DNA from 3 places in the Nitratireductor aquibiodomus genome. Region 1 is predicted to be linked to each of the others. Evidence: predicted binding sites of a transcription regulator. Region 1 holds the regulator's gene; each other region holds the start of a gene.
What was found. The regulator PhoB, encoded in region 1, activates phosphate uptake and scavenging genes when phosphate is short. The targets are predictions, from matches to a motif close to TGTCATNNANCTGTCAT.
Positions count from the first base shown of each region.

Region 2: a site for PhoB is predicted at 1,154-1,170, ahead of BLW55_RS04530 (BtaA family protein). Genes of this name have one in related genera too.
Region 3: a site for PhoB is predicted at 970-986, ahead of phnF (phosphonate metabolism transcriptional regulator PhnF). Genes of this name have one in related genera too.

Region 1 covers NZ_FNSL01000001.1:2,071,071-2,073,333, reverse strand. The annotation lists gene phoU (phosphate signaling complex protein PhoU) at 1-607, shown strand, start outside; gene phoB (phosphate regulon transcriptional regulator PhoB) at 645-1,331, shown strand; gene BLW55_RS09840 (hypothetical protein) at 1,398-1,724, opposite strand; gene BLW55_RS09835 (DUF1328 domain-containing protein) at 1,815-1,982, opposite strand; gene BLW55_RS09830 (response regulator) at 2,115-2,263, opposite strand, start outside.
Region 2 covers NZ_FNSL01000001.1:956,311-958,573, reverse strand. The annotation lists gene BLW55_RS04530 (BtaA family protein) at 1-1,120, opposite strand, end outside; gene BLW55_RS04525 (hydantoinase B/oxoprolinase family protein) at 1,331-2,263, opposite strand, start outside.
Region 3 covers NZ_FNSL01000001.1:3,000,549-3,002,811, forward strand. The annotation lists gene phnH (phosphonate C-P lyase system protein PhnH) at 1-422, opposite strand, end outside; gene phnG (phosphonate C-P lyase system protein PhnG) at 422-889, opposite strand; gene phnF (phosphonate metabolism transcriptional regulator PhnF) at 1,013-1,765, shown strand; gene BLW55_RS14320 (ABC transporter substrate-binding protein) at 1,873-2,263, shown strand, end outside.

The DNA of each region.
Region 1 (2,263 bases):
CAATGCCCTGCTCAACTCCGACACTGCGCTCGCGCAGCGTGTCATCTCCGACGACACGATCATGGATGCCAAGCAGCGCGATCTCGACGAGCGCGCGATCACGCTGATCGCCAAGCGCCAGCCGATGGCGCAGGATCTGCGCAGCGTTGTGGGCGCCATTCGCATGGCAGCCGACCTGGAGCGTATTGGCGATCTCGCCAAGAACATCGCCAAGCGCGTGAGCGCGGTCGGGCAGAGCGCCACGCCGCGCACGCTCGCCCATTCCATCGATGCGATGGCAGGTCTGGTGCTGCATCAGGTCAATGCGGTGGTCGAGCACTATGTGAAGCGCGATGCCGAAGCGCTGATCCGGTTGCGCGACGAGGATGAGAAGATCGACATCCAGTATACGTCGGTGTTTCGCGAACTGCTGACCTACATGATGGAGGATCCGCGCAACATAACGTCGTGCACGCATCTTCTGTTCTGCGCCAAGAATCTCGAACGCATCGGCGATCACGTGACGAATATCGCCGAAAATGCCTATTATGTGGTGACGGGGGAACAGCTTCCGGTCCAGCGGCCGAAGCTCGATGAAACACAGATGACGGTCGATGCGGATGCGTAGTCGGCCGTAGCAATGCCCTAGGAGAATGCCTTCCATGATTGCCCCCAAGGTCATGGTCGTTGAAGACGACGAACCGCTCTGCGTCCTGCTGAAATACAATCTGGAGGCCGAGGGTTATCAGGTAGAGATGATTTCGCGCGGCGATGAAGCCGAGGTGCGCCTGCAGGAAAATGTTCCGGATCTGCTCGTTCTGGACTGGATGGTCCCGGCTGTGTCGGGTATCGAACTTTGTCGCCGGCTTCGCATGCGCCCGGAAACCGAGCGCCTGCCGATCATCATGCTCACCGCGCGCGGTGAGGAAAGCGATCGCGTGCGCGGACTTTCCACCGGGGCCGACGATTATCTCGTGAAGCCCTTTTCGACGCCGGAGTTCGTGGCGCGTGTCCGCGCGCTCCTGCGCCGGGCCAAGCCGGAAGTGCTGTCAACGGTTCTCTCCGTCGGCGACATTGTGCTCGACCGGGAATCGCACCGCGTTTACCGGCGCAAGAATGAGATCCGTCTCGGACCGACAGAGTTCCGCCTTCTGGAATTCATGATGCAGCATCCCGGCCGCGTTTTCTCGCGCAGCCAGCTGCTCGACAATGTCTGGGGTGAAACGATCTATATCGACGAGCGCACGGTTGACGTTCATGTGGGCCGGTTGCGCAAGGCCGTGAATCAGGGCCGGCTTCCCGACGTGATCCGCACCATTCGCGGCGCCGGCTACGCTATCCGTGAAGCCTGAGACAGACCGACACAAAAACCCCGGCGCGGTTGCCGGGGTTTTCATATGCTGTTGCAGTCGGTCCGGTCACTTCATAAGCGTGCTCGCGGGCCTGCCATGTTCGTTCCGAGCAACCGCAAAGCTCGTCACCGGCTCAAGGGTGGCCGTCAGCTTGCCGTCGTCCGTAATGTCCCATTCCAGAACCGCGTCGTCGTAGACGAGCGCCGGATCAACGTAGACACATGTCGCCATAACCTGCGGAGCCTCATTTTCGAGCTCGCGCATCGAGAGAGGCCTTTCCGCCTCGCACTCCTCGAACGTCTCATAGACAGGCGTGGGGGCGGGCAGTTCGCGGCATTCGGCCACGTTGCCGGAGCAGCCGACAATCAGAAGAAGCGCAGCGATGTGTTCCATGGCGTTCTCCTTTCACTGTCTCCCCGAAGCGGAAGCCATGGATGGTCCGCCTCGCCGGGTGCCGCATTCGTTTACGTTGCGTCCCTTTGTTTAGCCGCGTCTCCTCAGCAGTCCCATGATCAGGGAAATGGCAAGAAGAGCGAGGAAAATATAGAACAGAATCTGCGCTATCCCCGCTGATGCACCAGCAATCCCGCCAAAACCGAGCGCGCCGGCGATGAGCGCCACGACCAGAAATATAAGTGCCCAGTAAAGCATGCTGTCTCTCCGTTTAGTTATGGATGCTAAACGCCTGCGCACGGAGATTGGTTCCCGGCCGAAAGAAAACCGGCAAAATAAAAGGCCGCCCGTGGAGGGCGGCCCTTAGCAAGCGGTGAAGCCAGCACTCAATCAGGCGGCGGCGCGTGCCTGGTGATCGAAGAACAGCGCCTGACTGATCAGCGCCTTGACCATTTCAGGACTGAACGGCTTGGTTACCAGGAAAGTCGGCTCCGGGCGTTCGCCGGTCAGCAATCTCTCCGGGAAAGCCGTGATGAAGA
Region 2 (2,263 bases), 1.1 Mb from region 1:
GCAGCAGGCTAGGCGCTGCGGCGGTGCGGAAGATGACGCGCGCGTCGGGCGCTGCCGTGCGGGTGATCTCGCTCCACAGCGCGTTGAGCTGATCGTCGTTCATCCAGTCCTGCGCGTCGAGCAGCACATAGCGGTCTACGCTCTGCGCGGGCTTGTTGCCCAGCACGTCCATCAGGTTTGCGTGGTGCACCGTAACATTGTCCGCCGCAGAGCGGATCGTGTCGAAATTCCTGCGCTCCAGATAGGCGGGCAGGGTGGCTTCGCCCTGTGCGGGGTAATGGCGGGCGAAGGCCTGCCAGGCGAAATAGTTTTCCTTCAGCGGGAAATGGCAGGCAAGCTTTTCAAGCCGGCTCGACAGAACGTCCGCCATGGTGCCGTCACCCGCTGTGATCAGCGAGTCATACTGTGCCGGCGGAATGCCGAGGCCAAACAGCGATGCCTTGCGCGAGGTCGCCCAGCGCACAAGTCCACGGTCGAACAGCGGGCGTAACTGCTCATCGAAGAAGATGCGCTGATCGCGAAGCGAGCGCGACTTCATGATGTCGGTGGGGTTCACGCCATAGAACTTTGCGACTGTGTGGCCCGTGGCGATGAAGAAGCCGAGCAGGCCCTTGCGGTAGAAATTGCGCGTGAAGGCGTCGATGCGCCTGCGGCCAAGCGGCCCGCGGCTTTCCCAGTGCCGACGCGACTGGGCGTCGAGCGCTGGCGCGATGAAGCGGCGATAGGCCTCGCTGTTGCTGCGCTGGTTGGTTGTGCCGAAGAAGCGCAGCAGGTCGCCATGGGCGGGCAGCGTCTTGAAGGCGGTGAGCTTCAGCCGGTTGAGCGCTACATGCGCGGCGTTCAGGTCCACGGCATCGATCTTCGCCGGCTGGCAGGTGAGATAGGCCAGCACATTGCAGCCGCCCGACGCGATGGTGACGATGCGGTGGCTCTCATCGAGTTCCATCGCCGCGATATCCACGTCCGGGTCTTCCCAGATCTGCGGATAGACGAGGCCCGAGAAAAGAAGGGCGAAGAGGCGTTCGGAAAGGCCAGCGCGCGTGGTGGCCCTGTTCTGATAGACCGCTTTGCCGAGATGGCGGCGGGTGGAAAGGCCGGTGCCGGCTGAAAGATCTGTCATGGGTCTCTCCCCTCAATCTTTCCCTGAGGGGCTACTGCGCTTCCATGACAGGCGCGTGAACGCTGAATGACCGAGTGTGACGGGGCTGTTAAAGGCGGGGTGCAGGTTTGGCTGCGCGCGCCGCCCGTTCAGCGGCGCCTGGCCCCGAATAGGGGCTCCAGTGACAATGCGGGCGGAGAAGCATGCTCCCCGCCCGCAGTCCTGAGTGCTTTACGCCGCGCCGAACCCACCGGCGGTGGGCGTGGTCACGATCACCGCTTCACCGGCCTCGATCACCGTCTGGTCGCAGCCCTTGAGCGTCTCGACATGACCGTCCTTGCGGCGCACTTCGGTCTTGCCCATCTCGCCATCGCCGCCGCCCTCAACGCCGCGTGGCGGCCCGCTGCGGTGGGAGGAGAGAATGGCGCATTCCATGGTCTTCAGGAAGCGGATGGTGCGGCGCGTGCCGTCGCCGGCGCTCCACTTGCCCTTGCCGCCGGAGCCTTCGCGGATGTGGAAGTCCTCAAGCAGAACCGGGAAACGCAACTCCAGGATTTCCGGGTCCGTCAGGCGCGAATTGGTCATGTGGACATGAACGCCCGATGCGCCATCAAAGCCGCGACCGTCATTCATGCGACCGGCCGGAGAGCCGGAGCAGATGGTCTCGTAATACTGATACTCTTCATTGCCGAAGGTCAGATTGTTCATCGTGCCCTGGCTGTTGGCGATGGCCTTCATCGCGCCGAACAGCGCATTGGTGACGTGCTGCGACGTCTCCACATTGCCGGCCACGACCGCCGCCGGATAGGAGGGGCGCAGCATGCAGTCTTCCGGGATCACGATGTTGATTGGCCGCAGGCAGCCCGCATTCATCGGGATCTGCCCTTCCACCATCACGCGGAAGGCATAGAGCACGGCCGCGCGGGTCACCGGTTCGGGCGCGTTGAAATTGTTCTTCTGAACATTCGACGTGCCGGTGAAGTCGACGGTCGCCTCGCGCTTTTCGCGGTCGACGGTGATCTTCACCTTGATCACCTGGCCCGTGTCGGTCGGATATTCATATTCCGACGCGTCCGGCAGGCGTTCGAGCACGCGGCGCACGGCTTCCGCCGCATTGTCCTGCACATGGCCCATATAGGCCTGCACCACGTCCAGGCCGAACTG
Region 3 (2,263 bases), 930 kb from region 1:
TCCTCGCCGCCTGAAAGGTCGCTCACCTGAAGAACGAGCGTGGCCGAGCGGTCGGGATATTCCTGTGAGCCTTGAGCAAAATTCTCCAGCCCGATCAGGTGTTCCGGATCGGCGGAAAAGACGAAATGCGCATCGGCTGGCGTGTTGGCGATGGGCGCGCCGGTGTGGAAGGCGAGCCAGGCGCACACGGCATCGTCGTCCGCCAGAATCGGATCGAGCCAGATGGGCGTGTCCTGATCGCAAAGGGCCAGCGCAACGGCGGCAGCCTCCGGCGTCAGCGGTGCGGGCGGTCTTGCAAGCGCTACGCCCTTGTGGATCGTGCCGGGTTCGGCCATGGCCTGCATCACCGCGCGAAAGATCGTCTGGGCGTCGAAAACCGGGTTCTGGAAACCGCCCTCGATGGCGATGGAATCTAGCGTCATCAGTCCTCTCCGCGAACCATGGTGAAGAAATCGACCTTGGTCGCCGCCGTTTCGGCGCGACGGGTCGCGTCCGCTTCGATGCGGCGGGCGCGCAGCGGCGCGAGGATCTTTTCCTCGATGCGGGCTTCAAGGTCGGGTTTCTGGCGCAGCGCGTCGATGAGGGCGGCAACCCGCACCTTCATCTTCTCGCGGCCGAGCGCATAGGCATGGCCAACCTCGCCGCCGGGCAGCTTGACCGTGGCGCGCGTGACGGTGACTTCGCCGAAGTTGAACGGCGCGCCGCCGCCGCCCATCCGGCCGCGAACGGTCACGAGGCCGGTTTCAGGTCCGCGCAGCGTTTCAGCCTCGTCGGGCAGCCCGGCTTCGTTCCAGAGCCGCATCAGGTCGCTTCCATTGGCCATGGCGAGCACCGCCATCGCCTCGCGTCGCCGTTCGGTGACCGCCTGTCTTTCCTGTCGTGAGACCATGATGTCTCCTTCCTCGTTCGTTAATTTGTCTATTGTTCTAGACAACCAAACATATTATGGGTTTTGCCTAGCGGGTGTCCATGACGCGTTGATGACAAGGCCGGCAGGGGAAGCAGAAAAGTGGTGCAGGTGAAGAAAGCGGTGATCGAGCGGCGCAGCGGCGTTGCGCTCTGGCGGCAGATTGCCGACCGCATGCGGCGTGAGATTGGCGAAGCGGCACTTGGCGGCGATGGCCGCATGCCGCCCGAAACGGCGCTTGCGGAGCGTTTCGGCGTCAACCGGCATACGGTGCGCACGGCGATCGCCGCACTCGTGCAAGAGGGCGTGCTGCGGGCCGAGCAGGGGCGCGGCACCTTCGTGGAAGGGCGCAAGCGGCTGGCCTACCCCATTCGCAGCCGCACGCGCTTTTCCGAAGGGCTGGCCGGGCAGTCGCGCGGGCTGGCCGCCGATCTGCTCGACCACGCCACGGAGAATGCAGCAGCGGACGTGGCAAAGGCACTGCACCTTTCCCCCGGTGCGCCGGTGATCCGGCTTGAGACGCTTTCGCATGCCGATGGCAGGCCCGTGTCGCGCGCGCGAAGCTGGTTCGATGCTGAGCGCTTTGCGGGCATGGCCGAGGCCTTCGCACAGACACGCTCGATCACGGCTTCGTTTCGGGAACTCGGCCTTGCCGACTATCTGCGCCACAGCACCGTCGTAACGGCCAGACACGCGGAAGCGGGCGACCTGAAAGACCTGCGGCTTTCGCCCGGCGCAATCGTTCTCGTGACCATCGCCATCAATGTGGATACGCGAGGGAAGCCGGTGCACTACTCCGAGACCCGCTTTGCCGCCGACAGGATCGAACTGCATATTCCTGGTTCCGAAGCCCAATAGCCTTTCACCTGAAGCTCACCGTGAAGTGACCGTAGCGCGAGGTGGTTTGCGTTGATTTGCACCGCCTTAACGTGCTCTATCGCCGCGTGTTTCAACCACGGGCAACAATGGGGTTTCTCTTGCGCGCACTGCTTTTTTCGACGGCATTTCTGGCGATTGGCGCGGTTGCGGCCGCCGCCGACACCGCAAAGCCCGATCCCGCGAACTGGGATGCGGTTCTGGAGGATGCGCGTGGCGAAACGGTCTATTTCAACGCCTGGGGCGGCTCGCAGAACATCAACGACTACATCGGATGGGCAGGCGATGAACTGAAAGAACGCTTCGGCGTCACGCTCAAGCACGTAAAGCTTGAGGATACGGCAAGCGCCGTGGCCACGGTGGTGGCGGAGAAGGCCGCTGGCCGCGACGGAAATGGAACGGTCGATCTCATCTGGATCAATGGCGAGAATTTCGCCGCCATGAAAGAGCAGGCCCTGATCCTCTCGCCGGGCTGGGCCG